DNA from 4 places in the Kitasatospora sp. NPDC057940 genome. Region 1 is predicted to be linked to each of the others. Evidence: riboswitches for the same ligand, from Rfam matches in the RefSeq annotation. Region 1 holds a riboswitch; each other region holds the start of a gene.

The links. Region 1 has a riboswitch for cobalamin ahead of ACFVTF_RS07535 (prenyltransferase/squalene oxidase repeat-containing protein). Riboswitches for the same ligand answer to the same signal wherever they lie in the genome.
Positions count from the first base shown of each region.
Region 2: another riboswitch for cobalamin. It lies ahead of ACFVTF_RS24215 (HoxN/HupN/NixA family nickel/cobalt transporter); the one in region 1 lies ahead of ACFVTF_RS07535 (prenyltransferase/squalene oxidase repeat-containing protein).
Region 3: another riboswitch for cobalamin. It lies ahead of ACFVTF_RS35245 (ribonucleoside-diphosphate reductase subunit alpha); the one in region 1 lies ahead of ACFVTF_RS07535 (prenyltransferase/squalene oxidase repeat-containing protein).
Region 4: another riboswitch for cobalamin. It lies ahead of ACFVTF_RS32535 (cobalamin biosynthesis protein); the one in region 1 lies ahead of ACFVTF_RS07535 (prenyltransferase/squalene oxidase repeat-containing protein).

Region 1 covers NZ_JBHVPH010000003.1:374,982-382,486, forward strand. The annotation lists gene ACFVTF_RS07530 (hypothetical protein) at 1-904, opposite strand, end outside; gene ACFVTF_RS07535 (prenyltransferase/squalene oxidase repeat-containing protein) at 901-3,972, opposite strand; cobalamin riboswitch at 4,076-4,206, opposite strand; cobalamin riboswitch at 4,297-4,373, shown strand; gene ACFVTF_RS07540 (hypothetical protein) at 4,585-5,949, shown strand; gene ACFVTF_RS07545 (flagellar hook-length control protein FliK) at 6,067-6,546, opposite strand; gene ACFVTF_RS07550 (peptidase) at 6,566-7,505, opposite strand, start outside.
Region 2 covers NZ_JBHVPH010000017.1:59,336-66,840, forward strand. The annotation lists gene ACFVTF_RS24185 (shikimate kinase) at 1-522, shown strand; gene aroC (chorismate synthase) at 1-4, shown strand, start outside; gene aroB (3-dehydroquinate synthase) at 515-1,606, shown strand; gene aroQ (type II 3-dehydroquinate dehydratase) at 1,615-2,043, shown strand; gene ACFVTF_RS24200 (AAA family ATPase) at 2,123-2,974, shown strand; gene ACFVTF_RS24205 (Fpg/Nei family DNA glycosylase) at 3,055-3,864, shown strand; gene ACFVTF_RS24210 (ArsR/SmtB family transcription factor) at 3,884-4,267, opposite strand; cobalamin riboswitch at 4,349-4,563, shown strand; gene ACFVTF_RS24215 (HoxN/HupN/NixA family nickel/cobalt transporter) at 4,593-5,708, shown strand; gene ACFVTF_RS24220 (type B 50S ribosomal protein L31) at 5,811-6,059, opposite strand; gene rpmG (50S ribosomal protein L33) at 6,138-6,302, opposite strand; gene rpmB (50S ribosomal protein L28) at 6,428-6,664, shown strand; gene rpsN (30S ribosomal protein S14) at 6,664-6,969, shown strand; gene ACFVTF_RS24240 (CobW family GTP-binding protein) at 6,966-7,505, shown strand, end outside.
Region 3 covers NZ_JBHVPH010000039.1:13,690-21,194, forward strand. The annotation lists gene ACFVTF_RS35235 (glycoside hydrolase family 26 protein) at 73-1,527, opposite strand; gene ACFVTF_RS35240 (hypothetical protein) at 1,668-2,696, opposite strand; cobalamin riboswitch at 3,140-3,282, shown strand; gene ACFVTF_RS35245 (ribonucleoside-diphosphate reductase subunit alpha) at 3,474-5,885, shown strand; gene ACFVTF_RS35250 (ribonucleotide-diphosphate reductase subunit beta) at 5,882-6,901, shown strand; gene ACFVTF_RS35255 (Scr1 family TA system antitoxin-like transcriptional regulator) at 7,073-7,505, shown strand, end outside.
Region 4 covers NZ_JBHVPH010000031.1:16,417-23,921, forward strand. The annotation lists gene ACFVTF_RS32530 (cobyric acid synthase) at 1-859, opposite strand, end outside; gene ACFVTF_RS32535 (cobalamin biosynthesis protein) at 856-1,824, opposite strand; cobalamin riboswitch at 1,932-2,064, opposite strand; gene ACFVTF_RS32540 (alpha/beta hydrolase family protein) at 2,349-3,461, shown strand; gene ACFVTF_RS32545 (hypothetical protein) at 3,807-5,240, shown strand; gene ACFVTF_RS32550 (CDP-alcohol phosphatidyltransferase family protein) at 5,352-6,230, opposite strand; gene ACFVTF_RS32555 (phosphatidylserine decarboxylase) at 6,217-6,909, opposite strand; gene ACFVTF_RS32560 (acyl-CoA dehydrogenase family protein) at 7,445-7,505, opposite strand, start outside.

The DNA.
Region 1 (7,505 bases):
CGGGGGTGGCGGCGGCGCCGGGCCCCGGGGTGGTGGCGGGCGTGGGCGGACGGGCTCCGCCCGCCGGGGGCTTGGCGGGGGCCGGGGCCCGGCCCGATCCGGTGCCACCGGCCGTGCCGGTGCCGCCGGTGCCGCCGCTGTTGCTGCCGGTTCCGCCTGTGTTTCCGGTGCTGCCAGTGCTGCCGGTGCTGCCGGTGCTGCCGCTCGAACCGGTACCGGTGCCGTTGCCGCCGGTCGTGCCCGTGCCGCCCGTTGACCCGCCGCCGGAGACGGCGGAACCGCCGGAGCCTCCCGTGGTGCCCTGGCCGGGGTCGGCGGGCTGCCCGCCGGGGCTGTCGTTGTGCGCGCGAACGCTGTCCGGCGAGAAGCCCGGCCGCCCCTCGGTGCCCTCGACGTTGGTGCCGCCGAAGATCCAGAGGTCGACGCTGCCGGGCTTCGGCTGGTAGCTCATCGCGCCGAGCTGGCTGTAGGACCACTCGTTCTGCCCCGGATCGGCGTGCCAGTACGACCAGTAGGCCGTGGCCGGGGGCGTCAGGACGCACTTCTCCTGGTCCGGGGCCGGGAACTGCTTGCCGCCCTGGAAGCCGCTGTAGCCGATCCGGCAGATGAACGCCGGACCGTCGTGGCCGGTTCCGGTGGTCTTCCAGCCGCCCTGGTTGAGCAGGGTGAAGCCGGTGGTCGGGGTGGTCCCGCAGGAGCGCAGCAGCGGGCCGCCCCACTTGCTGAAGTCCACGGCGAGCACCACGCCGGAGGTGGTGGTGCACTGGTCGATCGGCAGCGGCGCCGCGGACGCCGGGGCGGTGCCCACGGCGACGCCGCCGAACGCGAGGGCGAAGGTCAGGGCCGCCGCCCCGGACAGCCGGCCGAGCCGGCCACCGAGCCGACCACCGAGTCCCCGGCTCACCGGTGACGCCCCGGGGCGGCCGCGGTGCGGCGCCGGGCGACGAGGACGGCCGCTGCGCCGAGCGCGGTCAGCGCACCCGCGCCCGCCGTCAGCGCCAGGGCCTGGGTACCGGTGCCGGCCAGGCTGCCGGAACCGGTCTGCGCCGCCACACCACCGGCGGGGGCGACGGCGCCACCGCCATCGCCTCCGGCCGGAGCGTCGATGCCGCCGGCCGACCAGGTGGTCGAACCGTCGCCGGTCGAGGAAGCGGCGGTGTCCGAGGGCCCAGCCGTCGTGGGCGAGCCCGTCGGGCTCGGCGTGCCCGTGGGCGCGTTGGTCGGCGTGTTCGTGGGCGTGTTCGTGGGCGTGCCGGTCGGGGTGCTGGTCGGCGTACCGGTGGGCGTGCTCGTGGGAGTACCGGTGGGCGTGCTCGTCGGCGTGCCCGTCGGGGTCGCCGTCCCGGTGGACGTCGGGGTCGGCGTCGGCGTCGACGTTCCCCCGAGGTCCCGGAACAGCGTGCCGAAGGAGATCCCGGTGGCACCGCCGAGCACCTGCGTGGACGCGCGGACGTCCGAGCCCGGCTGCCCGGCGGAGGCCACGTTGAACCCGCCGTCGCCGTTCTGCTGGCCCGCGAGGAAGTCGCGCGCCTTGGCGATCTGGGCGCCGTACGTGGACTGGCGCAGCGTCATGCCCTGGATGGCGAGCGCGGCCGAGTTGGTCGAGTCGCCGGCCGCGCCCGGGAAGCCGCCGTCGGGCAGCTGCCGCGCGGCGAGCCAGCCGAGGCCCTTGTCCACCGCCCCCGCGGCCTCGTCGCCCGGTACGAGGGCGAGGGCCATGACGGCCATCGCCGTGCTGTCCACGTCGGAGTCGCCGGTGGCGGGGATCAGGCTCGGCCAGGAGCCGTCCGGGTGCTGGAGGCCCTTCAGGTAGGCGATCGCGGGAGCGGCGTTCGTCGAGTCCCCGGCCCGGAGCTGGGCCATGATGCCGAGCCCCTGGGAGAACACCGAGGTGGCGTAGGTGTAGTTGCCGGGCGCCGCGCAGCCGGTGTTCTGGTCGGCCTTGGTGCACACGAGGGCGGCCAGGGCGGCGATCAGGTCGTGGCCGCCGAAGGCGCGCGGGTTGCGGCCGACCGCCTCGGCGAGCAGCGCCTCCTTCCCGATCGAGCCGCCGCCCGCGTACTCGGTGCCGATGCCGGTCCAGTCGTTGACGGTGCGCTCGCCGGCGTCCTTGCCCGGCTGGTCCAGGAAGTCGACGATCCTGCGCAGCGCGGCGTCGTCGGTGCCGGTGGCCGCGAGGGCGTAGGCGCCGTCGATGGTGAGGCCGAAGTCGGCGAAGGCCGGGAAGCCCTCGTAGTAGCGGCCGTTGATCAGGCGGGACGGGTCGGTGAGGTAGGCGCTGCCCTTGGCGGCGTCGGGGGCCCTCCCGGCGGGCAGGGTCGGCGGCGTGCCGGCGGGCGTGGTGGGCGTCGTCGGGGTGGTGGCGGGCGTGGTGACGGGAGTGGTGGCGGGCGTCGTCGGCGGCGTGCCGACGTCCGGGTTGTGCCGGACGCTGGTGAGGTCGGTGCCGGTCAGGGCCAGGATCGCCTGCTCGGTGGCCGCCGGGTCCGGGTCGGTGGTCGACGCGTCGGGGCCGAAGCCGCCGTCCGTGCCCTGCCGGGCGGCGAGCCAGGCCGTGGCGGCGGTTCGGCGGGTGTCCTGCCCGGTGGCCCTGAACGCCTGGGCCGCGCTCGCGGTGCTGATGGTGTCGCCGGGGGCGCCGAGGTACGGGAGGAGGGATCCGTCGGCCTGCTGTCCGGCCGCGAGCTGGTCCGAAGCCTTCTTCGCGGCCGTCTCGTACCCGGGCGCCGCACGCAGGGCGAGCGCCGCGAGGCCGGTGGTGAGCGGGTCGGACTCGCAGTGCTCGCCGGCGACGATCATCGATCCGGCCACCCCGCCGTCGGCGCACTGGAGCGCCGTGAAGCGGGCGAGCGTCGGGGCGGGTGGCGTGACGCCGGCGCGCTGGAGGGCGATGACGCCGAGGGACTGGACCCACGGCGAGGCCGCGCCGAGGAAGTCCCCGGCGGCGGTGCACTTGCCGTTCTCCCCCGCCGCCGCGCAGACGTGGCCGGTGAGCGCGGCGATCAGGTCCCGGCCGCCGAAGGCCTGGGGATCGCCACCGGTGCTCTCGGCGACGAGGGCCAGCAGTGCGGCGGCCCTCGCATCGGGCCGGCCGGCCGGACCGTCGGGATACAGGAAGGCGTCGGTGTGGGCGGCGAGGAAGGCGACCGTCCTGCGCAGCGCCGGGTCCTGCGTGCCGGCGGCGGCGAGGGCGATGGCGGTGAGGGCGGTCCGGGGGTAGTCCGGCCCCTCGACGGCCCAGTTCTCCATGTGGTCGCCGCCGACGAGCTGACGGGCCAGCCAGGCCGCGGCGGCCGCCGGGTCACCGGTGGCGGACGGCCCGGTCGGGGTCGGGGTCGGAGTCGACGTCGGACTCGGGGTCGCCGAGGGCGACAGCGAGGCGGACGGCGAAGCCGACGAGCCGCCGCTCTTCGCCCTCACGGAGTCCGGTGTGAAGCCCGGTGCCCCGCTGGTGCCGCCGATGTCGGTGCCGCCGTACACCCAGGCCTCGACCTCGCCGGGCCTGGGCTTCTGCGTCCCGGCGCCGAACCGGCTGTAGGACCAGGCCTGTTGGCCGGGTTCGGCGATCCAGTACGACCAGTACGCGGTGGCCTGCGGGGTGTTGACGCAGGGTTCCTCGGCCGGCGTCGGGTACTGGGTACCGCTGTTGAAGGTCCCGGTTCCGAGGCGGCAGATGAAGGCGGGTCCGTCGTGCTCGGTTCCGGTGGTGGTGAAGCCGGCGGCGTGCAGCAGGTTCATCCCGGTCGTGGGGTGGGCGTCGCAGCCCCGGACGACGCCGCCGCCCCAGTGGGTGAAGTCGACGGCGACGATCGCGCCCGTCGTCGCCGTGCACTGCTCGATCGGGTCGGCGGCCGCGGTGCCGGGGCGCCCGAACAGGACGCTTCCGCAGGCGGCGACCGCGACAGCACCGGCGACCACCAAGGAGGCGAGGTCCCGGTTCCTGTGACGTGTGCGACTGCTGCTGACCCTCACGACGACTCCCTGGTCGGTCGACGCAGGACGCAACGGCGCAGCCGACGGCCCCCTGGGCAGGGGCCGTCCGGACCGCGTCGTAGTCCGCGACGACGCAAGTGCTCTGTGAACAGGCCCCCGATCCAGGCATTCCGGCTCACCCACCACAGGTGGGTCCACGGTTGCGGGTCAGCGCCGGAGTTGGACCGGCTTCCCCTGAATGCCGAGGGCAAAAAATCGGTTCATCAGACCACGCCGGTCGAAGGGGAGTCAACGGGTCGTCATATCGACTACGTCACCTCGTGGGCCGGTGCGCCGTGCGGTAGCGTCCGCGGTGGCCGAGCGGGGGAACCCGGTGCGAATCCGGGGCTGACGCGCAGCGGTGTGGGGTGGCGATCGCGCCGCCCTGAGCCCGAATGCCCACCCGGCCACGCACCATGGCGAAAGCCGGCCCACGCGATCCGGGCGGCGACCGCTCCGGCAGTCGCGCGCCCTCCAACGGACGCCGGAGCTCCGGGGCAGGGTCGGCGCCCGCCACCCCAAGGAGCCTGTCCCGTGTCCCTCCTCGCCCCCTCGCGGACCACCCCCTCGCGGACCACCCCTGCCCGCGCCGCCTCCGCCGCCACCGTCGCTCTGACGGCCGGCGCACTCCTGCTCTCCGCCGTCCCCGCCCACGCGACGGCCAGCCCGACCCAGATAGCCACCTCGAAGAGCACCGGCGTCACCTACCTGAAGTCGCTCCAGGCCGCCGACGGCAGCTACGTCACCGGCGGCGGGCTCTCCAACGAGTGGGCGTTCAGCGCACTCGCGGCCGCCGGCACGGCCGCCGCGGACGTCACCCCCGGCGGCGACCCCACCAAGAACGCCCGCCTGGTGTACCGCGGCCAACTCGCCGCCCCCGGCTGGCCGAGCGCCTCGCCGGTCGTCACGGACTACGAGCGCGGCATCCTCAACGCCTACGCCGCCGGCATCGACCCCGCCCGGGTCGGCCCGGGCCGCAACCTCGTCGCCGACCTCGCCGCCTACTGGCAGACCGCCGAACCCGGCTACTACGGCCCGTCCGCCAACTTCAACGGCACCGTCTTCGGCCTCCTCGCCCTCGCGGGCGCCAGGACCCAGGCCGGTGGCCCGCGCGTCCCGCAGCCGCTGCTCGACGCCTCCGTCACGGCGGTGCGCGCCAACCAGCACAACGACGGCGGCTGGAACTTCAGCAAGGCCGCCGGCGACCCGAACGCCCTCGCCCAGGGCAGCGACATCGACATGACCGGCGCCGCCATGGCCTCGCTCTGCACCGGGGGCGTCCCCGCCACCGACCCGGCGATCGTCGCCGCCAAGAACTTCCTCAAGGGCAAGCTCACCGCCTCCGGCGCCTTCAGCGCCATGTTCGGCGTCAACACCGACTCCAACGGCTGGGCCGTCTCCGGCCTCAACGCCTGCGGCATCAACCCTCAGGGCGCCGACTTCACCAGCGGCACCGGCAAGAGCCCCGTCGACTTCCTGATCGCCCAGCAGTTCAAGCCCGGCGGCGGCTTCAAGTACCTGCCCACCGACACCGCCCCGTCCCCCTACGCCTCCGTCGACGGCCTGCGCGCCGTCGCCGGCGCCGGCTTCACCGCCACCCCGCCGGCCCCGACCACCGCCGGCGAGCCCGCCTGGGCCACCACCAGCGCCTTCGTCCCCGGCACCGCCGCCAGGCTCGCGCTGGTCGTCGACGACGGCACCGGCGCGCCCAAGGTCTGCGCCGTCACCCTCACCCCGACCGCCACCACCGCGACCCTCGGCGACGTCCTCGACGCCGCCGGATCCGCGACCCCCGCCGGCTGCGTCACCGCCGTCGCCCCGTCCTCCGGCACCGGCGCCGTCACCGCGATCAACGGCACCACCAACAGCGGCTCCGCCACCTGGCAGGTCAGCCTGGACGGCACCACCGCCACCGCCGCCACCCGGGCCACCACCGTCCACCTCGGCGACACCGTCTCGCTCCGCTACGGCAACTGATCCGGGGTCCTGCTCGGACACCCCGTCCCGAGCGGCGTCCGCACCGTCCGAAGCCTGAAGCGCCGGTGCCCCGGCCCCCCTTCCGGAGGGGCCGGGGCACCGGGGGGTCGCCGGAGGTCAGGGCGCGGTGACGCCCGGCTGGGCGCCGGCGCCGAAGGACCAGCCCTCGACGTCGCCGGGTGCCGGGTTGTAGCTGCCCGCGCCCAGGTTGCTGTACGACCAGGGGCCGCCGTGCTGGGCGTGCCAGTACGACCAGTAGGCGCTGCCGGTGGGGTTGGTGCAGGTCGTCGGCAGGGCGTTGATGGTGCAGACGAAGCCCGGGTAGCGCGGGTGGAAGGTGTACGCGAACCCGGCGCCGGTCAGCGCGGCCAGGCCGCTGGCCGGGTCGCCGGGTGCGCAGCCGGTCTGGATGCCGCCGCCGACGGCGGTGAAGTCGACCACGACGGTGACACCGGTGGTGCCGTCGCAGGCGGCGGCCTGCGCCTTCGGGGCCTGGACGGCGGAGACGCCGAGCAGGCCGGCGGTGAGGGCAGCGGCGGCGGCGATCGAGCCGAGGGTGCGGCGGGCCGGGCGCGCGGGCGCCGGGGTGTCGGTCATCGGAGCTCTCCTCGCGGGGTCAGCGGGTGGTCGCCGGGCAGGCCGGCACGGGCGCGTCCGGGCGGGCACCGGCGGCGGAGAGGGTGGCCAGCGGGGTGCCGGCCAGGCCGAGGACGGCCTGCGCGGTGGCCCGGGCGCCGGTGGCCGGGTTGAAGCCGGTCGCGTCGTAGGCGACCGCCCCGCGCACCGCCGGGTCGGTGGCGCAGCCCTGCTGGAGCTTGACCAGGCTGCTCCAGCCCTTGAGGCCGGCCACGAAGCGTCCGCCGGCCAGCAGCGCCTGCGTGGCGAGGCCGGTGGTGTTGGCGTTGGACGCGGCGGCCCCGGCGGCCGAGAAGCCGCCGTCGGCGTTCTGGTGGGCGGTCAGCCAGCCGAGCCCGGCCTCGGCCTTGGCGGTGCGGCCGGTGGCGGCGAGGGCCTGGGCGGCGAGCGCGGTGGCGTCCGGGTCGCTGGTGCAGGCGGCCTGGCCGAAGGCGATCGGGTAACCGCCGTCCGCGCACTGGCTGTTGGCGAGGAAGTCGACGGCCGCGGCCGGGGCGCCACCGGTCGTGCGGTGCAGGGCGATCAGGGCCAGGGACTGGCCGAAGGCGTTGCTGTAGTCGCCCCACTGCGAGCGGTCGGAGAACCGGCCCTCGGCGGTCTGGAGCGAGCGCAGCCGGGCCGGCAGGTCGACGCCGCCGAAGGCCGTCTGGTTCCCGCCGCGCACCTCGACGGCGAGCAGCAGCTTGGCGGTCGCCCCGGCGTAGGCCTCGGTGGTGCCGTCTCCGAGGTAGCCGCTGATGATCTCGGGCTTGGCCAGCCAGACGGTGGCCTTCGCGGCGGCCTGGTCGGAGCTGCGCGAGGCGGCGAAGGCCAGTACGGCATCGATGGTCAGGCCCTGGTCGGGGTAGGCCGTCCCGTTGAAGACGGACTCGAAGTGGTCGCCGTCGACGAGCTGACGGGCCAGCCAGCCGCCCGCGGCG
Region 2 (7,505 bases), on a different contig from region 1:
ATGACCGTTCCGGTCGTTGTGCTGGTCGGCCCGCCCGGCAGTGGCAAGTCCACCGTCGGGCGGGCCCTGGCCGAGCGCCTGGGCGTCGGTTTCCGGGACACCGACGCCGACATCGAGGCGCTGGCCGGCAAGCCCATCCCGGAGATCTTCATCGACGAGGGCGAGCCGCACTTCCGCGAGCTGGAGGTCCGGGCCGTGCGCACGGGCGCCACGGAGCACGACGGCGTCCTGGCACTCGGCGGCGGCGCGGTGATGGCCGAGGCCACCCGCGCCCTGCTGCGCGAGCTGCCGGTCGTCTTCCTGGAGGTCCCGCTGGCGGACGCGGTCAAGCGGGTCGGCCTGGACGCCCCGCGCCCGCTGCTGGCCATCAACCCGCGGGCCCGCTGGCGCGAGCTGATGGAGGCCCGCCGGCCCCTCTACCTGGAGGTGGCCACCGCCGTCGTCGACACCGCCGGCCGCACCCCCGAGCAGGTCGCGGACGCCGTACTGGAAGCACTGGAGCTGAAGACCCCCCATGACTGACCCCATCGTCAGGATTCACGTCGGCGGCAACGCCGGCCACGACCCGTACGACGTGCTGATCGGCCACCAGCTGCTCGGCGAGCTGGCGCCGCTGATCGGCACCCGCGCCAAGCGGGTCGCGATCATCCACCCCGAGGCGCTGTCCGCCACCGCCGACGCCATCCGCGAGGACCTGCTCGGCGAGGGCTACGAGGCGATCGCGCTCCAGGTGCCCAACGCCGAGGACGCCAAGAGCGCCGAGGTCGCCGCGTACTGCTGGTCGGTGCTCGGGCAGACCGGCTTCACCCGCAGCGACGTCGTCGTCGGCCTCGGCGGCGGCGCCACCACCGACCTGGCCGGCTTCGTCGCCGCGACCTGGCTGCGCGGCGTCCGCTGGATCTCCATGCCCACCACGCTGCTCGGCATGGTCGACGCGGCCGTCGGCGGCAAGACCGGCATCAACATCGCCGAGGGCAAGAACATGGTCGGCGCCTTCCACCCGCCGGTGGGCGTGCTGGCCGACCTCGACACCCTGGCGACCGTGCCCAAGCACGACTACGTCTCCGGCCTCGCCGAGGTCATCAAGTGCGGCTTCATCGCCGACCCGGCCATCCTCGACCTGATCGAGGCCGACCCGGAGGGCGCCAAGACCCCGGACGGCCGGCACACCGTCGAGCTGATCCGCCGCGCCATCCAGGTCAAGGCCGACGTGGTCTCCGGGGACCTCAAGGAGTCCGGCCGGCGCGAGATCCTCAACTACGGCCACACCCTCGGCCACGCCATCGAGCGCAACGAGCGCTACAAGTGGCGGCACGGCGCCGCGATCTCCATCGGCATGGTCTTCGCCGCCGAACTCGGCCGCCTGGCAGGCCGGTTGGACGACGAGACGGCCGACCGGCACCGCACCGTGCTGGCCTCCGTCGGCCTGCCGCTGCGCTACCAGGCGGACGCCTGGCCGAAGCTGCTGGACGCCATGAAGATCGACAAGAAGTCGCGCGGCGACCTGATCCGCTTCATCGTCCTGGACGGCCTCGGCAAGACCTCCGTCCTGGAGGGCCCCGACCCGTCCCTGCTGGTCGCCGCCTACGCGGAGGTCTCGGCGTGACCAGGGTCATGGTGCTCAACGGCCCCAACCTCGGGCGGCTCGGCAGCCGTGAACCGGACGTCTACGGCGCCACCTCCTACGCCGGGCTGGTCGAGCGCTGCACCGCGCTCGGCAAGGAGTTCGGCTTCGAGGTCGAGGTGCACGAGACCAACTCCGAGCAGCAGATGGTGGAGTGGCTGCACGAGGCGGCCGACGGCAAGGTGCCCGTGGTGATCAACCCGGGCGCGTTCACGCACTACTCGTACGCGATGCGGGACGCCGCCTCGCAGCGCACCGCGCCGCTGATCGAGGTGCACATCTCCAACCCGTACGCCCGGGAGACCTTCCGGCACACCTCGGTGATCGCCGCGGTGGCCTCCGGCACCATCGCGGGATTCGGGCTCGGCTCGTACGAGCTGGCCCTGCGCGCCCTGGCCGAGCAACTCACCACGCGCTGACGCCTGGTCAGCGGCCCGGCGGCGGACTGTGCCCGCCGCCGGGCCGCCGTGTAGTCTCCCCGCTGAGAGGTGTCGGGAGGTGACCGTGACGCAGTACGCCGGGGGTGGGCACGTCCCGCCGCGTCCCGCCGCTCCGCCGGGGCCGCAGCCGCCGGGGGCCGCCGCGCCGCCGCCGGTGCCGCCCGCTCCGGCTCCTGTTCCCGCTCCCGTTCCCGCCGCCGCGCCGCCGGTTCCGGCCGCTCCTGTTTCCGCGCCCGCCCCGGCCGCACCCGCGCCCGGCGCGCCGGTCCCCGGCGGGGCCACCGGGCACTTCGTGCTGCCCTCCGGCACGCCCGTGCAACTCCCCGCCCACCCGCCGCAGCGGCACGCGCCCACCAGCCCGATCGCCGTGCTGCTGATCGGCCCGGCCGGGGCGGGCAAGACCACCGTCGCCCGGTACTGGGCCGAGCGCCGGCCCAGCCCGACCGCGCACATCAGCCTGGACGACGTCCGCGAGTGGGTGCAGTCCGGCTTCGCCAACCCGCAGTCCGGCTGGAACAACGCCTCCGAGGCGCAGTACCGGCTGGCCCGCCGCACCTGCGGCTTCGCCTGCCGCAACTACCTGGCCAACGGCATCTCCTGCATCATCGACGACGCCGTCTTCCCGGACCGCCCGGCCATCGGCCTCGGCGGCTGGAAGCGGCACATCGGCCCCGGCATGATCCCGGTCGTGCTGCTGCCCAGCCTGGACTCCGTGCTGCACCGCAACGCCCGGCGCGGCGGCACCCGGCGGCTCGGTGACGAGGAGGTGGCGCGGATCCACGGCCGGATGGCGGGCTGGTACAACTCCGGGCTGCCGATCATCGACAACTCGTACCTGGACGTGGCCGGCACCGCCGCCGAGCTGGACCGCGTCATCCTGGCCCGGCTGATGGGCATGCCGGTGCGCTGACCTGCGACGATCCGGCGGTGTCGGTACCGGCTGCGATGATGTGCGGGTCCTGTCGAACCACCCCGGGGGAGCTGACGCCCGTGCCGGAAGGCCACATCATCCACCGCCTCGCCGCCGAGAACCGGAAGGCCTTCGGCGGCCGCCCGGTCGAGGTGTCCAGCCCGCAGGGCCGGTTCGCCGACGAGGCCAAGGCCATCGACGGGCAGCTGCTCACCGCGGCCGAAGCCGTCGGCAAGCACCTGTTCCTCGGCTTCGAGGAGGGCGCCTGGGTGCACGTCCACCTCGGCCTCTACGGCGGCTTCGCCTTCGGCACCGGGCCCGCGCCCGAGCCGGTCGGCCTGGTCCGGCTGCGGCTGGCCAACGACGACGGCTACGCCGACCTGCGCGGGCCCAACACCTGCGCGCTGGTCACCGATGCGGAGAAGGCCGCCGTCGCGGCCCGGCTGGGCCCCGACCCGCTGCGCGCCGACGCCGACCCGCAGGCCGCCTGGCGCCGGATATCGGCCAGCCGGACGACCGTCGCCGCGCTGCTGATGGACCAGAAGGTGCTGGCCGGGGTGGGCAACGTCTACCGGGCCGAGGTGCTGTTCCGCCACGGGATCAACCCGCACCGCGCCGGCCGCGACCTCACCCGGGCCGAGTGGGACGCGATCTGGGCCGACCTGGTCGCCCTGATGCACGAGGGCGTCGGCGCGGGCCGGATCGACACCGTCCGCCCCGAGCACACCCCCGAGGCGATGGGCCGCCCGCCGCGCGTCGACGACCACGGCGGTGAGGTGTACGTCTACCGGCGGGCCGCGATGCCCTGCCTGGTCTGCGGCACCGACGTCCGGACGGAGCAGCACGCCGCGCGCAACCTCTTCTGGTGCCCCGCCTGCCAGGCGGCCTGACCGGGCACTGTCCGGCCGGTCAGCCGACGGCCGTGCTGGGCTCGTGGTGTTCGGCGGCGGCGCACGCGTCGAGGAGGGGGCGCAGGGCCTCGTCCACGAGCCGGTAGCGCACGACCCGTCCGTCCTTGTCCCCGGCGACCACGCCCGCGGTGCGGAGCAGCCGCAGGGCCTGGGACACGGCGGGGTCGCGCATGCCGGTGGCGACGGCGAGGTCGGAGACGGCGAGCGGGCCGGCCCGGTGGAGGGCGAGCAGGAGGGCGAGCCGCCCGGGGTCGGCGAGCAGGGAGAACCGCTCGGCCCAGGTGCGGACGTGCGCGGGGTCGCCGATCGCGGCGATGGCCTCGCAGACCCGGTGTCCGTCGATGGTGCGGTGGCCCGCGCGGTCGGCCGGTACGAGATGCATGCGCACATTGTTGCAGGAGGGGGCCTGTGATCCTGGACACCTGCGCAGGTACGCAGCCTTGCAAGGGTGGGTCCTGGCCCCTACGGTGTTCCCCGCCGTGGTGCTCGGGAAGACCGGTGACGGATCCTCAGGGGTCCCAGTCCGGAGCGGCCCTCGCCACTGTGATCGGGCCATCGTGATCGTCGACGATGGAGAGACGTCCGTACCCACGACGCCACTGGGAGCCTCGCGCACCTGGGAAGGCGGGTACGGGACCCCCGTAAGCCAGGAGACCGGCCACGGCATCTCACGAAGTGTTTCCACGAGGTGCTGGAGCGTGACCCGAATGACCTTGCCCGAAACCGCCGCGGCTGCCGAGGCACCGGCGACACCGTCCGTGCTGCCCACGTTCCGCTGGAAGCGCGAGGACACCGTCCGTACGGCCGGGCTGATGGGGGTGATCCTGGCCATGCACGTGGTGGCCTTCGGGACGCTCATCTTCCTGGTCGCGCCCCACAACTACGCGGTCGGCACCCAGGTCTTCGGGGTGGGCCTCGGGATCACCGCGTACACCCTCGGCATGCGGCACGCCTTCGACGCCGACCACATCGCGGTGATCGACAACACCACCCGCAAGCTGATGGCGGACGGCAAGCGGCCGGTCTCGGTCGGCTTCTGGTTCGCCCTCGGGCACTCCTCGATGGTGGTGCTGATGGCCGCCCTGGTGGCGGGCGGCGCGCAGCTGGCCAGCACGCTGATGGACGACGACTCGACCACCCACAAGTGGCTCGGGATGGTCGGCACGACGGCCTCCGGCGCGTTCCTCTACCTGATCGGCGCGCTCAACCTGGCCGCGCTGCTCGGCATACTCAAGGTGTTCCGGGCGATGCGGGCCGGGTCGTACGACGAGGCGCAGCTGGAGGAGCACCTCAACTCGCGCGGCTTCATGGCCCGGGTGCTGAACCGGGCGACCCGGTCGATCACCCGGCCCGGGCAGATGTTCCCGGTGGGCATGGTGCTGGGGCTGGGCTTCGACACCGCGACCGAGGTCACCCTGATGGTGATGGCCGGGTCGGGCGCGGCGGCCGGGCTGCCCTGGTACGCGATCGTCTGCCTGCCGCTGCTGTTCGCGGCCGGGATGAGCCTGTTCGACACCCTGGACGGGACGTTCATGAACTTCGCGTACCAGTGGGCCTTCGCCAACCCGGTCCGGAAGGTGTACTACAACCTGACGATCACTGGGCTGTCGATCGCGGTGGCCTTCGTCATCGGCACCATCGAACTGGTCGGCGTGCTGCACGAGAAGCTCGATCTGACCGACCCGGTCACCGGCTGGATCGCGGGCATCTCGCTGGACAACGTCGGCTACGCGATCGCCGGGCTGTTCGTGGTGGTCTGGGCCGCGGCGATCGCCTACTGGAAGCTGGCCCGGGTGGAGAAACGCTGGGCGGCCGCCGAGTAGCGACGGCCGCGATCAGCGACGGCAGCGAACAGCGAGCAGCGACGGCGCCTCCCCCGGGATCCCGGGGGGGGGCGCCGTTTCGTCGCTGCGGGGCGTTGCCGGTCAGTGCCGGTCGCCGTAGCGCCGGCGGAACCGCTCGACCCGGCCGGCGGTGTCCATGACGCGGGACTGGCCGGTGTAGAAGGGGTGGCTGGCCGAGGAGGTCTCGACGTCGATCACCGGGTAGGTGTTGCCGTCCTCCCACTCGACGGTGCGGTCGCTGGTGACGGTCGACCGGGTGAGGAAGGCGAGGCCGCCGACCTTGTCGCGGAAGACGACGGGGCGGTAGGCGGGGTGGATGCCGGGCTTCATGGCGGGCTCCTTCGGGCGGGCTGGTGGGCTGGCTGGCGGGGTTCGGCTCGGGTGGGGTTCGGCTCGGGCGGGCGGGGTTCAGCGCTCTTCGCGGAAGTCGACGTGCCGGCGCGCGACCGGGTCGTACTTGCGCAGGACCATCCGGTCCGGGTCGTTGCGGCGGTTCTTGCGGGTCACGTACGTGTAGCCGGTGCCGGCGGTGGAGCGGAGCTTGATGACGGGGCGCAGTTCACTGCGGGCCATGGGTGTCCTCCCGGGTTGGCGGGGTGTTCGGGGCTGGGACGAAACCGTACATCGAAATGGAAGTCATTTTCATCTGGTGTAACGTGAGCTCCGTCCTGCCCATTCCCGGACGCCAGGGAGCACCCATGTCCGCCCACTGCCAACTCACCGGCCGCCGACCCGGATTCGGCAACGCGATCTCACACTCGCACCGCCGCACCCGCCGCCGCTTCGACCCCAACATCCAGCACAAGCGCTACTGGCTGCCCGGCGAGGGCCGGTACGTCCGGCTCACCCTCAGCGCCAAGGGCATCCGCACCATCGACACGATCGGCATCGAGGCCGCCGTCGCCCGCATCCGCGCCCGAGGGGGGAAGGTCTGATGGCCAAGCAGAGCAAGATCGCCAAGAACGAGCGGCGCCGCGCCGTCGTGGCCCGGTACGCCGAGCGCCGCGCCGAGCTCAAGCGGGTCATCGCCCACCCCGGCACCGCCCCCGCCGAACGCGCCGCCGCCCAGGCCGAACTCGCCCGCCAGCCCCGCGACGCCAGCGCCACCCGGATCCGCAACCGCGACGCCGTCGACGGCCGCCCCCGCGGCTACCTGCGCGCCTTCGGCCTCTCCCGGGTCAACCTGCGCGTCCACGCCCACGCCGGCCACCTGCCCGGCGTCCGCAAGGCCAGCTGGTGAGCGGCGTGGACGGGATCAAGCTGCCCGTGGTGGTCGTCGCCGGACTGCACGCCGACCGGCGCCGCGCCGCCGTCCTGGAGTTGGCGGCGGCCGCGGTGGACGCGGTGGTCCTCCACCACGACCTGCGGGACGCCTCGCAGGGCGTCGTCCACCGCGAACTGCGCGACACCGGAGGCGGGTTCGACGCCGCCGACGTCCCGCTGGTGAACGACTGCCCCTGCTGCGCCCTGCGCGAGGACCTGCTGCCGCGACTGCTGCGGATCGCCGACGAAGGCCGGTACGGGCTCGCGATCGTCGAACTGTGGGGTGGCAGCGACCCGCACCCGGCCGTCGAGGTGATCGCCGGGGGAGAGGCGGACGGCCGCCACCTGGAGGACGCCGTCGAACTCGCGGGCGTGGTCACGGCCGTCGACCCGGACCGGCTGGTCGGCGAACTCTCGGTCTCCGACGACCTGGTGGAGCACGGCGAGCACACCGCCCGCCAGGACCAGCGGACCCGCGCGGAGGCGCTCGCCCACCAGGTCGAGTACGCCACC
Region 3 (7,505 bases), on a different contig from region 1:
GGCGCTGTAGCGCACCTCACGGCGCCCGGTTCGACGGGCCTGCGGGGCCGCTCGGCGGACCTGCGGAACGGCTCAACGAACGTGCAGGCCACCCCAGTCGACGTTCGCGCCGAACGGCCCGGCGCCGCCGGTGAGCGCCAGCGGGCTGTGGTAGGTGGCGTTGACGTCCGCGCCGGAGTTGCGCGGCTGATCCGGCGTCAGGTTGTCCGAGGTGAGCGACTGCCCCCAGACCGTCCAGATCGTCCAGGGCGTGCGCCGCAGCGTGTCCGGCTGGCGGGAGTTGACCGGGACGGCGAAGGACTCGGCCAGGATCCGCGGCTTGTCGTAGCCGGCGAGCCCGTCGTAGTACCGCTTGGTCCACACCTCGCCGGTGCCGATCGGGTGCGCGGGGCTGCCGCTGTAGTCGTCCACCCCGACCACGTCGACGTACTGCGAGCCCGGGTAGTAGTCCCACGGGTCCGCGCCGGGGGCTCCGTCCCAGGACACCGGCGTCCAGACGAACAGCAGGTTGTGCAGGCCCCTGGTCTCCACCAGGTAGCGGTAGGTGATCCGCCACAGCGCCTGGTAGTCGGCCGGCTTCTGGCCCGACCACCAGAACCTGCGGGAGCAGTCCTGCACGTTCATCTCGTGGTACGGGCGCAGCAGCACCGGCACGTCGTGGGCGGCCAGGTACTCCAGGTGGTCGGCCAGGTAGGACAGGTCGGTCATCAGCGCGCGGTACTCGGGCGTGTCGTGCGCGCTGTCGACGACCCGGCCGAACCAGCCCTTGTCCTTCGCGGCCGGGGAGTTCGAACAGAGCACCTGCTCGAAGGACTTGACGTCCGAACCGGGGTAGGGCTGGTGGAAGGACATGCCGACGATCCCGGCCGGCCCCCCGCCGTTGTCGGGCAGTTCGGTGGTGGTGCCGTCGCAGTTGCGCTGGACGCCGGCCGTGCCGTACGTGCCGTCGTCGGCGCGCGGGTGACCGGACCAGACGGCGGAGAGCAGGTCGACGGCGTCGTCGGTGTACTGCCAGCCGGGCCGGCAGGTGGGCCACCGTCCGGCCGAGTAGGAGCGCGGGTCGCCGACGCCCCAGCCGGTCTGGCCGTAGCCGGGGCCGAGGTCGGTCTCGACGAAGCCGGGCAGCTTGCCGGTGAGGTCGGCGGCCTTCTTGTAGTAGTAGCCGACCTGCTTGGTGCCGCGGTAGTCGCCGTACTCGGGGTTGTTGCGCTCGTTGTGCGCCTCGACGTGCTGGCCGATCACCGTCCCGCCGCTCTGCCCGGTGCGGGCCCGGCCCTCCAGGTCGGCGAGCAGCTGCTGGACGGCCCGGGCGTTCGGCGAGGCCTGCGGGTCCCGGGCGAGCAGGTCCCGGCCGACCTCCGGCGGCAGGGTGCGGCCGGGGAGGCCGACCGTCACCGGGACGCGGGCGGGCCGTTCGCCGTCGGCCCGGCCGTCGCGCTGCAACAGCGCCACGGCGCCCGCGGCCACCACGACCCCGGCCGCGGCCAGGACGGCGGGCTTGCCGCGCAGGGCTCTGGGCAGGGCCACGGACCGCTCCTCCGGTTGCTCGCCGGCACCGGCCCAGGCGGACACAACCGGAACACTCGTGCGAATGACTGCCCCGAGAGCCTGCCACACTCCCCCGGCACCGGCGAGCGAACCCGCCGGTGCCGGGGTGTCACGGCGGATCAGCCGGCCGCGGCGGCCCCCGGCGCCCCCGGCGCGGCCGCGGCTGCGGCCTTGGCGCGCTGGAGCAGCTGGCCCTTCACGTGCTCGCCGAAGCCGGCGGCCGCCGCGGTGGCGGCGGAGTCGGCGGCGTCGCCGCCCTTCGCCGAGCCCTCGACCGTGAAGTAGGCGTACCGGCCCAGGGTGTTGTGCGTGTTGGTGCAGCCCGGGGTGGCGCAGAAGGCCGGCGCGCCCGGCGCGACGGCGCCCTTGAGGTGGCCGGTGTAGCTCTTCATCGAGGTCTCGGCCTGGATCTTGTGGTCGAAGACCGCCACACCGACGGTCACCGCGCTGTCGCCGGAGACGTAGGTCGCCCGGAGCACCTTCTGGCAGCCTTGGTCACCGAGGACCTTGCCGAGCCCGCCGGTCGTCGAGTTCCCGTCCCAGCAGGGCGAGTCCAGCGAGACGAAGGTCCGGTTCCAGGTGGCGCCGTTGACCGTCACCTGGAGCGCGGAGAACAGTGCCCCCGCGTCCTGCGGCGCCGGGTCGGTGGCGGCCTCCCAGATCGGCTTCGACGGGTCGTCCGGCGCGCCGCCCGGGGTGCCGGACGGGTTCCCGCCCGGGGTCGCGGCGGCACTGGGCGCGGCGCTCTGGGCGGCACCCGATGCGGCGGAGGACGGCCGGCTGGAGGCCGAGGTGACCGGCCCGGCGACCGGCTTGTCGTCGCCGCCCTTCGTCAGCAGCACCGCCCCGCCCGCGATCAGTCCGCCGACCACGACGACCCCGACCGCCACGCCGAGGGCCCGCAGCCGGCGGCGGCGCTTGCCGTCCGCCGCGTTGCGGTCCGCCAGCGCCTCCCAGTTCGGCTCGGAGCGCTGCGGCGCCTGGGGCTGCGGGTACGACTGCGGGTGCTGCTGGGGATGCGGCTGGGAGTGTGCCTGCGGGTGCTGCTGGGGGTACGCCTGGGGGTTCGGCTGCCACTGCTGCCCCGGCTGCGGCAGCGGAGGCTGCCCCGGCGGACCGGGCTGCGCCACCGGCGGCGCGGGCGGCACCGGGGGCCCGTACGAGGCCGGCGGCGGCCCGAAGCCCCCGCTCGGCGGCAACACCGGACCGGGCACCACCGGCGGCTGCTGACCGTGCGCGCCTCCCGGCCCGGTGGGAGGCGTTCCCTGCGGACCCTGCCCGGGTGCGCCAGTTCCGTCGCTCACGCGCCCCCTCGCTTCGCTCGATGATCGCTTCGCGAAACGCGCCCCTCGGCGCTTCGCCCGCTCATGCGCCCAGATCGTAGGGCATGCCCCCGGCAACCGGTCCGCCCGGTGACCGTTCCGTATCGAAACCAGGACGACGGGGCCCGGAATCAGGGCGCCAGGGGCTCGGAATCGGGGCGCCGGGAGCCCGGATCCGAGGCGCCCCAAGGCCACGACCCGCCTCCTCCCGGCACCCCCGGTTATCGCTCCGACACACCGCGCCGTACTACATGTGGGGTCGCATCAGAGAGACACCACTAGATGTATGCTCAATCCTGCTGTCGATGCAGGGGAACCCGGTGCGAATCCGGGACTGCCCCGCAGCGGTGAGCGGGCGGCTCCAGCAGCCGCACCGCGAGTCCGAGTACCTGCCGACGGTGTGCGCACGGGCCCTCCCGCAGAGGCCGCGCCAGCACGAGAACCACCTTCCGGGCCTCGCGGGCGGGCCGGGGACGCCACTGTCGCGCGACGCTTCCTGCGTACGTGCCGTGCTCCCCTGCCCCGAACGGCCCGGTACCCCCCGAGCACCACCGCCGATCGCCGCCAGGAGAGAGCGCCTTGACCACCGCTGCCTCAGCCACCCTGCCCGCCCAGGGCACCGGCCCCGCCCCCACCGACCCGACGGTCTCCGACCCCGGTGGCGCGCTCCTTCGGCTGCTCACCGACCGCAGCGTCGATCTCCCCCAGGTGGACCCCGGCCATGTCGCCGCCGCCGCGCTGCGCGGCCGCCACGCCGGCTCGGACTTCGCCGAGCTGCGCGGGCTGGCCGTGGACGCCGCCGCGTCGATGATCGCCGAGGACCCCCAGTACTCGAAGCTCGCCGCCCGGCTGCTCGCCCTGGAGATCGTCGACGAGGCGAACAGCCAGGGCTCGCGCTCCTTCGCCGCCTCGATCGCCGTCGGCCACGCCGAGGGCCTGATCGGCGACACCACCGCCGCCTTCGTCGCCAAGCACGCCGCCGCCCTGGACGCGCTGATCGACGCCCACGGCGACGACCGCTTCGAGTACTTCGGCCTGCGCACCGTGCAGTCCCGCTACCTGCTGCGCCACCCGATCACCCGCAAGGTCATCGAGACCCCGCAGCACTTCCTGCTCCGCGTCGCCTGCGGCCTGGCGGTCGGCGACAGCGAGCAGTCGGTGCGCGAGGTCGCCGAGCTGTACGGCCTGATGAGCCGGCTGGAGTACCTGACCTCCTCGCCGACCCTGTTCAACTCCGGCACCCGGCACCCGCAGATGTCGAGCTGCTACCTGCTCGACTCCCCGCTGGACAACCTGGACTCGATCTACAACCGCTACGCGCAGATCGCCCGGCTGTCCAAGCACGCCGGCGGCATCGGCCTGTCCTACTCGCGCATCCGCTCGCGCGGCAGCCTGATCCGCGGCACCAACGGCAAGTCCAACGGCATCGTCCCGTTCCTGCGCACCCTCGACTCCTCGGTCGCCGCCGTCAACCAGGGCGGCCGCCGCAAGGGCGCGGCCTGCGTCTACCTGGAGACCTGGCACGCCGACATCGAGGAGTTCCTGGAGCTCCGCGACAACACCGGCGAGGAGGCGCGGCGCACCCACAACCTCAACCTGGCGCACTGGATCCCGGACGAGTTCATGCGCCGGGTCAACGCCAACGAGGACTGGTCGCTGTTCTCCCCCGCCGACGTGCCCGAGCTCGTCGACCTGTGGGGCTCCGACTTCGACGAGGCCTACCGCAAGGCCGAGCTGGCCGGCAAGGCCGTGCGCACCATCCCCGCGCAGACCCTGTACGCCCGGATGATGCGCACCCTGGCACAGACCGGCAACGGCTGGATGACCTTCAAGGACGCCTCCAACCGCGCCGCCAACCAGACCGCGCTCCCCGGCCGCACGGTGCACTCCTCGAACCTGTGCACCGAGATCCTGGAGGTCACGGACGACTCCGAGACCGCCGTCTGCAACCTCGGCTCGGTCAACCTCGGCGCCCACGTCGCCCCGGGGGCCTCCGTCGACGACCTGCTCGGCGCCATGGACTGGGAGCGCCTCGACGCCACCGTCCGCACCGCCGTGACGTTCCTCGACCGCGTGGTGGACATCAACTTCTACCCGACCACCGAGGCCGGCACCTCCAACTCCCGCTGGCGCCCGGTCGGCCTCGGCGTGATGGGCCTCCAGGACGTCTTCTTCAAGCTGCGGATCGACTTCGACTCCGCCGAGGCCGCGCGGCTGTCCACCCTCATCGCCGAGCGCATCATGCTCACCGCGTACGAGCGCTCCGCCGACCTGGCCGAGCAGCTGGGCCGCCACGAGGCCTACGGCGAGACCCGCGCCGCCCGCGGCGAGCTGCACATCGACCACTTCCCGACGGCCGCCCCGCAGTGGGCCGACCGCTGGACCGCGCTGCGCGCCCGCATCGCCGAGACCGGCCTGCGCAACTCGCTGCTGCTGGCCATCGCGCCGACCGCGACCATCGCGTCCATCGCCGGCGTCTACGAGTGCATCGAGCCGCAGGTCTCCAACCTGTTCAAGCGCGAGACGCTGTCCGGCGAGTTCCTCCAGGTCAACCCGTACCTGGTGCGCGAGCTCAAGGAGCTCGGCGTCTGGGACCAGCAGACCCGCGACGCCCTGCGCGAGGCCAACGGCTCCGTCCAGGAGCTGGGCTGGCTGCCCGCCGAGGTCCGCTCGCTCTACCGCACCGCCTGGGAGCTGCCCCAGCGCGCGCTGATCGACCTGGCCGCGGCCCGCATGCCGTACCTCGACCAGAGCCAGTCGCTGAACCTGTTCATGGCGGCGCCGACCATCGGCAAGCTCAGCTCGATGTACGCCTACGCGTGGAAGGTCGGTCTGAAGACCACCTACTACCTGCGCTCGCGCCCGGCGACCCGGATCGCCCAGGCCGCCTCCGGTACCGCCCGCGCCGCCGCGCCCGCGCCCGCGCCCGTGAACACCCCGACCCTCACCCCGGAGGAGGAGGCCGCGCTGGCCTGCTCCCTGGAGAACCCCGAGTCCTGCGAGGCCTGCCAGTGAGCACCCCCGACCGCGAGAAGATGCTGCTCGACCCCGGCTTCGAGCTGACCCTGCGCCCGATGCGCTACCCGTCGTTCTACGACCGGTACCGGGACGCGATCAAGAACACCTGGACCGTCGAGGAGGTGGACCTGCACTCCGACGTCGCCGACCTGGCCAAGCTCAGCGAGGGCGAGCGCCACCTCATCGGCCGCCTGGTCGCCTTCTTCGCCACCGGGGACTCGATCGTCTCCAACAACGTGGTGCTGAGCCTCTACAAGCACATCAACTCCCCGGAGGCGCGGCTGTACCTGTCGCGCCAGCTGTTCGAGGAGGCCGTGCACGTCCAGTTCTACCTGACGCTGCTCGACACCTACCTGCCCGACCCCGAGGACCGCGCGGCGGCCTTCGACGCGGTGGAGAACATCCCCTCCATCCGCCAGAAGGCGCAGTTCTGCTTCAAGTACATGAACGCCGTCGACCACATCGACTCGCTGCAGACCAAGGAGGACCGCCGCGCGTTCCTCCTGAACCTGATCTGCTTCGCGGCGTGCGTCGAGGGCCTGTTCTTCTACGGCGCGTTCGCGTACGTGTACTGGTTCCGCTCGCGCGGCCTGCTGCACGGCCTGGCCACCGGCACCAACTGGGTGTTCCGCGACGAGTCCATGCACATGGACTTCGCGATGTCGGTCGTCGACACGGTCCGCGAGGAGGAGCCCGACCTCTTCGACGACGAGATGGCCAAGCAGGTCACCGAGATGCTGGAAGAGGCCGTCGAGGCCGAGCTCCAGTTCGCCCAGGACCTGTGCGGCGACGGCCTCGCCGGCATGAACACCGACTCCATGCGCCAGTACCTGGAGGCCGTGGCCGACCAGCGCCTCGCCCGCCTCGGCCTGCCGATCCGCTACGGGTCCACCAACCCGTTCGGCTTCATGGAGCTCCAGAACGTCCAGGAGCTGACCAACTTCTTCGAGCGCCGCGTCTCCGCGTACCAGGTCGCCGTCGAAGGCTCCGTCGCCTTCGACGACGACTTCTAAACCGCTCAGACACACCAGAGGTGCCCCGCCCGGCCCACCGCCGCGCGGGGCACCTCTGTCCGTACCGCCCCGACCACCCACCCCATCCCCCCGAACTCCCCCGCCCCCACCCGGCGTTCACGCCGGTCGGGGCCAGCTGAACCACTTTCCCGTTCCGGAAAGATCGCGTTCTTGACCCTGCGGGCGCTACGAATCGCCTCGGACAGGACAGCCGAGACCGTCGCCCTCAGGGCTTCCATGTCTCCAGCCAAGTTTTCGAAGACCGAAAACGGCAAGACCCTGCCGAGCGTGCAGGACGTGGACCTCATTCCGACTCTTCCAGGGCAGCTGATTCCTGGACTGCCCCAGAGCGCCGAATACGTCTCGGCCGCCTTCGCCTTGCACCCAGAGCTACCGGAAGGGGCGAAGGCGAGAACGATCGCGGCTCGACTGGAGCGCCAGGCCGTGTTGCACGAACGCCAGCGGCAGTTCCACTTCCTCATCTGTGAACACGTACTACGTTGGCGGATCTGCCCTCCTGCCGTCATGGCTACACAGCTCGATCGCCTGGTCATCGTGGGGACGTTCCATTCAGAGATCACCACTCACGATCCACGAGATGTCG
Region 4 (7,505 bases), on a different contig from region 1:
AGCGCACCAGCACGCCGGGCTCCTGGGCCAGCGCGTCCAGGTCGGTGAAGTTCGACAGCCGGGGGAAGCGCACCACGGCCACCCGCAGCACGTCCGCCCCGAGCGGGCCGCGGCCGTCGACCCGGTCCACCACCGTGGACAGGTCCAGCGAGTCCTCGGCGTCCAGCCACAGGCCCGGCAGCATCGGCAGGGTGCCCAGCACCGGACGGCCGGTCAGTCCGTGCAGCATGTCCAGGCCGGGCGCCAGCAGCCGCGCGTCGCCGCGGAACTTGTTGACGAACCAGCCGGCCACGTGCCGCTGGTCCTCCGCCGACAGCAGCGCCAGCGTCCCGTACATCGCCGCGAAGACGCCGCCGCGGTCGATGTCCCCGACCACCACCACCGGCAGCCCGGCGGCCGTCGCCAGGCCCATGTTGGCGATGTCCCGGTCCCGCAGGTTGATCTCGGCGGGCGAGCCGGCGCCCTCGCAGACCACCACCTCGTAGCGGCGGCGCAGGTCCGCCAGGCACTCCAGCGACCGTTCCAGCAGGACGGGCTTGCGCTCGCGGTAGTCCAGCGCGCCCACCTCGGCGACCGGCCGGCCCAGCAGCACCACCTGGCTGCGGCCGTCCGCGCCCGGCTTCAGCAGCACCGGGTTCATCGCCGCCTCCGGCTCCACCCGGGCCGCCTGCGCCTGCATCGCCTGCGCCCGGCCGATCTCGGCGCCGTCGGCGGTGACGAAGGAGTTCAGCGACATGTTCTGCGCCTTGAACGGCGCGACCCGCACCCCCTGCCGGGCCAGCCAGCGGCAGATGCCCGCGGTCACCACGCTCTTGCCCGCGTCCGAGGTCGTCCCGGCGACCAGCAGTGCGTTGCTCATGCCCTTCCCCTCCACCGTGTCGTCAGCAAGCGCAGCGCGACGTGCCCCGCGACCGTCGTACCCAGGGCCAGCGCGCCCACCCGCCGGGAGAGCACGCAGGCCCGCTCGATGTCGTCCACCGTCACCGGCCGCAACTCCGCGCCGAGCACCGGCCGGTGCTCCACCCGTTCCCCGTACTGGAGGGTCCCGCCCAGCCGGACGCCCACCGCGCCCGCGAAGGCCGCCTCCGCCTGGCCCGCGTTCGGGCTCGGGTGCGCCGAACCGTCCCGCCGCCAGACCCGCCAGGCCGTTTTCGGCTGCGGCGCGGCGGCCACCGTGAGCAGTGCCGTCAGCCGGGCGCCCGGCCAGCCCGCCACGTCGTCCAGCCGGGCCGAGGCCCAGCCGAACCGGGCGTACCGCGGCGAGCGGTGGCCGACCATCGCGTCCAGCGTGTTCACCGCGCGGAACGCCAGCAGCCCAGGGGTGCCCGCCAGGGTGCCCCAGACCAGCGCGTTCACCACGGCGTCCGCCGTGTTCTCGGCCACCGACTCGACCACCGCGCGGGCGATCTGAGGCCCGTCCAGCGCGCTCGGGTCCCGCCCGCACAGGTGCGGCAGCCGCTCCCGCGCGGCTGTCAGGTCGCCGGTGGCCAGCGACCGGCCGATGGTGCGCGCCTCCCGGGTCAGCGAGGTGCCGCCCAGCACCGTCCAGGTCGCGGCGGCCGCCAGTGCGGCCCGGCCCGGCGGACGCCGGCCCACCGTACGGTCCAGGGCCACCGCGCCGGCCGCGACCGCGCCCACGCACAGTGCCGTGTACCCGGCGCCGGCCACCCGGTCGTCCTGCCACACCCGCCGCTCCAGCCGGGTCGCCGCACTACCGAAGACGGCCACCGGGTGGCCGCGCCGGGGGTCGGCGAAGCGGGCGTCCGCGGCGAAGCCCGCGACGGCGCCGAGCGCGAACGCGGCGGCGCGGGTCAGCGGGCGCACGGCGGGTTCGGCGGAAGGCCGCGTGGGGTCCGGCGGGGCGGGGCAGCCTGCATCGCGTGCGTGTCCTCACTCAGGGTCCGCGCCCTGGATCGACGTACCGGGGGCGAGAGTCTCCTGGCTTCCGGGTCGGACGCACCCCCGGGCCTTCCAGCGGCTTCTGACGGCCCGCCGTGGCGATGTTCCGAGCGTGCTCCCCGGTGACAGTGGCGGGACCGCGCCGGACTCGCACCGGCTTCCTCTGCATGCCTCCGTTTGGCCCCAGGATCCCATCACGCGGCCGAACCGGGAGTCAACCGAGGTCACGGAGGGGTTGGTCACACCTCGGAGCCCCGTCGCCACCTCCGATCCGCCCGCCCCGCCAGAGGACCGCCCGCCTGTCGCCCGCCCCGCCCGGCGCCCCGCCGTGCCCCGGACGGCCCAGCCCGGTGGCCGCCCGCGCGGCCCCCCGGTGAACTGGTGCCCGAACACCGTCCGAACACCGCCCGGACACCGTCCGGTCCAAGACCAGCAGAGCGGGGAGCGATATGCGTTGGGGAACCGCGGCCGTCGTGGCGGCCGCCGTCGTCGGCGCCGGGGCCGCCGTCCTGGTGATCGGCCGTCGGGCCTCCGAACGGCTGGTCCACCCGGCGAGCGCCGCCCGGGAGTCCGGCCCCGTCCTGGTGCGGAGCCTCGCCGCGGGCCGGATCACCTTCAACCGCCGCCCCGAGAGCCTGCGCCCCGGCCGCTGGGCCGTGGAATGGGACGACCACGGCCACGCCGTCGTCGAGGACGTCCTGCACAGCGACGAGCACGGCGTCACCCGCCGCCTCGTCCGCGCCGACCGGGGCACCCTCACCCCCGGCACCGAGGTCCGCTTCACCCCCCGTGTCCACCTCGGCGACCCCACCGAGGCGCTCGGCCTCCCCTTCACCGACACCGCCGCCGACGGCGAACTCGGCGCCCTCCCCGCCTGGCGCCTCGCCGGCAAACGCGGCACCTGGGTGATCCTCGTCCACGGCCCCGGCGCCGACCGGCAGCAGACCCTCCCGGTCCTCCCCGTCCTCGACCGCCTCGCCCTGCCCGCCCTCGTCGTCACCTACCGGGGCGACCAGGGCGCCCCCGCCTCGCCGGACGGGCTCGGCCACTTCGGCGAGACCGAGTGGCGCGACGTCGAGTCGGCGGTCCGGCTCGCCCTCGACAGCGGCGCCGGCCGGGTCATCCTGTACGGCTGGTCCCTCGGCGCCACCATGGCCCTCCAGACGGCCGCCCGTTCGGCCTGGGCCCATGCCGTCAGCGGCCTCGTCCTGGACTCGCCGGTCCTCGACCTGCCCGCCACCGCCCGCCGCGGCGCCGCCCGGGCCGGCTACACCGGCGCCGCCGCCGAGCTCGGCGCCCTCGCCGCCGAGGGCCGCACCGGCGTCGACCTCGCCGACTTCAGCCGCATCGCGGAGGGTGCCGACCTGCGCGTCCCCACCCTCCTCCTGCACAGCCCCGACGATCAGATCGCCCCCTTCCGCGCCGCCGAGCGCCTCGCCGCCGCGCGCCCCGGCATGGTCAGCCTCCGGCCCTTCCCGGGCGCCGACCACGCCACCCTCTGGAACTCCGCCCCCACCCACTACACCGAACTCCTCCGCCGCTGGCTCACCCCCCTTCTCTGAACCCAGCCCCCCCGCGCGGGAAGTCGCACCGACAGGGCCTCTGTACGAAAGCCGGACCTCACCCGTCAGCCACGGAGCGTGATCGTCCGGGCGAGTAGCGCGACCGTCGCCGCAAGGGTTGCGCCGGGATGGCATGACCCCGCCACCTGTTTCCGGCCAGGCGGTTTGCCTCTGTTGCCCGATTGTTGCCCGATCTTGGGGAGGTGCCGTCGACGGCCGCCCGTCCGTACAGCCAACCGGATGTGACAGAAGGCCGGTACAAGGGGAAGACTGCTCGACGTGACGTCTCGGAATCCGCGCGACCGTGATGCCCCGCTCCCTCCGACGATCGGTACTGGTGCGACGGTGACCCGTCTCCCCGGTACGGCCCACCGGCCCGCCGCCGGCAAGCCGGGCGGGGCCGGGGTACCCCGCCGACGAGGGCCCGCTGCGGCGCCCGGTCGGGGGAGGGTTCCCGTACCGGAGGGCTTCCCCGCGCCGGCCGAGCTGGCGCCGCTGGCCCGCCGGATGCTGGTGGACGCCGTCCGGATCGCCCGCTGGGCGGGGGACCTGGAAGAGGTCGACAAGCGGGGCGAGCTGCTGCCCGATGACGCCCGTGCGGCGGGTCGGGCGCTGGCCATGACGGTCGGCGCCGCCGCCAAGGCGTGGGGGCAGGCGCTGCTGGTCGGCCTGGTGGAGGCCAGGGACGGCGGTGCGGTCCCGGGTTGGCGCCTGCACGCCTGGGAGCACGACGACGAGGCGGTGGTCCGCGGCTGGTCGGCGCTGTTCGACGCCTGGACGCTGCTGGCCCCGGTGCCGCCCGCCGCCCTGCGGGGCGTGTTCGCGGTGCTGGCCGGCCAGGCGGTGGACCAGGCGCCGCAGCTGCTGTCGTTCCTGCACCTGGTGGCCGGTCCGGTGTCGGACGGCGAACTGCTGGAGCTGCTGCGCCGGGGGCTGGACGAGCGCCGGGTGGGTGGCGCGGACGGTTCGGGCCTGTCGCCCGTGCCGCACGCCGCCTCGGCGGTCTCGGCGGTGCGCGGCACGTGCCGGGAGCCGCAGATCGACACCCCGCCGTCGCCGGCGGACGTGGCCGCGGTCCTGGACTGGATGCTGGACGGCCTGGCGGCCGTCGGGGCCGTGGTCCGCAGGGACGAGGCCGCCGAACTGTCGCCGCTGGGCCACTGGGCGGTGCGGGCGAAGCTGGAGGAGATCTGCACGGTCGCGCAGACCGCGGCCGGGCACATCGAGCAGAGCGCCTTCGAGCTGCTGAACGCCTGCGCGGACTACTCGCCGGGCCCGGCGCGGGCCGAGTTCCGCGCCTGGGTGGCGGCCCGTCCGGCCGATCGGGCGGTGGCGGAGCTGCTGGACGCGGCGCAGGGGGACGACGCGCTGGTGCGCGGACTGGCCTTCGAGGCGCTGCGGGTGGCCGGCGGCCCGGCCGAGCAGGCGGTGCGGGCCTCGGTGGACGAGCCGGTGCTGCGCCCGTACGCGCTGCTGTGGCTGGCGGAGCGCTCGGACGAGGGCGTTTCGCCGGCGGACGTGCTGGGGGCGGAGGACGCGGCCTGGCTGTGGGTGGACACGGCGGCGGCGGTGCTGGACCACGGCGAGACGGAGCTGCTGGTGGGCCACGTCGAGGGCGCCGCGGCGGGCGATCCGGTGCGGCTGTTCGCCCGGGCCCGGCAGTCGGGGCACCCGCGGGCGGCCTCGGTGCTGACGGCGGTCTCGGGCGTGCACCCGGATCCGGGCGTGGCGCGGGCGGCCCGCCGCTCGGCGTTCAGCGTGCACACCGGCGGCGCCTAGCAGGACCGGCCGAAGAGCGAGCGCCGAAGAACGAGCCCGCCGAAGAGCGAGCACAACGAAGAGGGGCCCGGATCCGACTGGATCCGGGCCCCTCTCGCGTACGGGAACGACTCAGCCGAGGCGGGACTCCGCCCGCCTGGCGCGGACGTCGCCGACCTTCTGTCCGACCTTGCGCCGGATGACCAGCAGCGGGGCCATCGCGGCGAGCGTGATCTGGGCGAAGGCGCCGACGTGCATCAGCGCGTCGCCACCGGGCAGGCCGGTCGCCCAGGCTGCGAGGCAGCCGATCGAGACGACGATCCAGCACAGCGTGGCGGTGGCCAGCAGCCCCTGGGGCTTGGGGTACTCGATCCGGCTGACCATGAGGTACGCGGCGCCGAAGATGGCGAGCAGACCGGGCAGGAACGGCGGGTCGAGCAGCACGATGGCGATCACCGTCATCGCGCCCATCGGGCAGGGCATGCCCTGGAACACCCCGGGCCGCATCTTGACGGCGGAGAAGCGGGCGAGCCGCAGGACGACCGCGAGCAGGACGGTGATCGCGATGAGCGCCGAGAGCTTGCTGTTGGAGCCCTGCGAGACCATGCCCCAGACGGCGACGAAGTAGGCCGGCGCGATGCCGAAGCTGATCAGGTCGGCCAGGTTGTCCAGTTCCGCTCCGAGGGCGGAGGAACGGAGCTTGCGCGCCACCAGCCCGTCGAAGAGGTCGCACATGGAGCCGATGAGCAGCAGCGTGACCGCGGTGGCGGCGCTGTGCCGGTCGGGTGCGGCGTCCGGGTTGGTGATGTGCGGGACGAGGACCCCGGTGGTGATCGAGTAGATCGCCAGGAAGCCGCAGACGGCGTTCCCCAGGGTCAGGAAGTCGGCGGTGGACAGGTGCTGGGGAGAGCGCGGGGCGCGCAGCTCGCGGTCGCGCGCCCAGCGGCGACGGCGCAGGGCCGTCTCCTCGTCGTCCAGGCCGACGATTGTCTCAGGATCAGTCACGGTCAAGGCGCGTCACCCCGGCTGTGGTCTTCTGGCCGACCTCGACGCCGACCTCGACGCCGGCCGGCAGGTAGGTGTCGACCCGGGAGCCGAACCGGATCAGACCGATCCGGTCGCCCTGCTCGACCTTGGTACCGGCGGCGACGTACGGCACGATGCGACGGGCCACGGCCCCCGCGATCTGCACCATCTCGATGTCGCCGAGCTCGGTGTCGAAGTGCCAGACGACCCGCTCGTTCTGGTCGCTGTCCTTGTTGAACGCGGGGACGAAGCCGCCCGCGACGTGCTCGACCGACGTCACCGTGCCGGGCAGGGGCGCGCGGTTGACGTGGACGTTGAGCGGGCTCATGAAGATCGCGACCCGGGTGCGGCCGTCCGGCCAGGCGTCGATGCTCTGCACCACGCCGTCGGCGGGGGAGATCACTCTGCCCGCGCCGATCTCACGCTCGGGGTCGCGGAAGAACCACAGCATGCCCGCGCTGAGCGCACAGGCGGGTACCGCTGCCAGGGCCCACTTGCCGCTGCGCCGGGTGAGGGCGGTGGTCACGGCGGCCGTGGCGAGGGTGGGGACGAACCAGGGGGTGGCTCCGCGCGCGATGGTCACGCGGGGTCGCCGACCGGCCGTCGTGGCTGCGAGGGCATCGCGGTCCGTGACGGAGGTGTGAGGGGACGGGCTGATGGGCATCGAAGACCTTTGTCGCGGGGGATCATGGCCGCTGGACGGGGGCCACCGCGGGATCGGGTAATAGAGGGACGGCTTGCTGTCCCGGTGGATGCTATCGGGAGCACACGGTGGGTGGGCAACCCGCCTGCTCGTTCACGTGTCCGGTGGAAGCGCGTGTGCGCGTCCCACCTCTACGACCGTAGCTCGCCCCGGTCCGGTTCCCAAGGGACCGGACGGGGCTGGTGACACTTGTCTCAACAGGCCCGTCGGCGGAACCCGGTGGGCGCAACGGGCCGTTCGCGGTCCGCCGGGGGTGCGGGACACGGCCTTGTCGAGGGTGTGCGGAAGCGGCCGCGGGGCGTGTCGCCGCAGCTGTACGCCCTGCGGCCGCTTCCGGAGGGCCGTGCCGGACCCAGGCGGACCAGGCCGGGGCCGTGATGGCACGGCGGGTGGCCGGGACGGGCCCGCACGCCCGTCGACCGGCGGTTCGGAAGGGGTCGTCCAGCCGGCCCGGAGCGCCCGTGGGGCCGCTCGTCGAGCCGGGGTGACCCGGTGCTCACTCCGCGATCCGGTACTCCTCCAGGAGCCGGCGTCCGACGATCATCTTCTGGATCTCC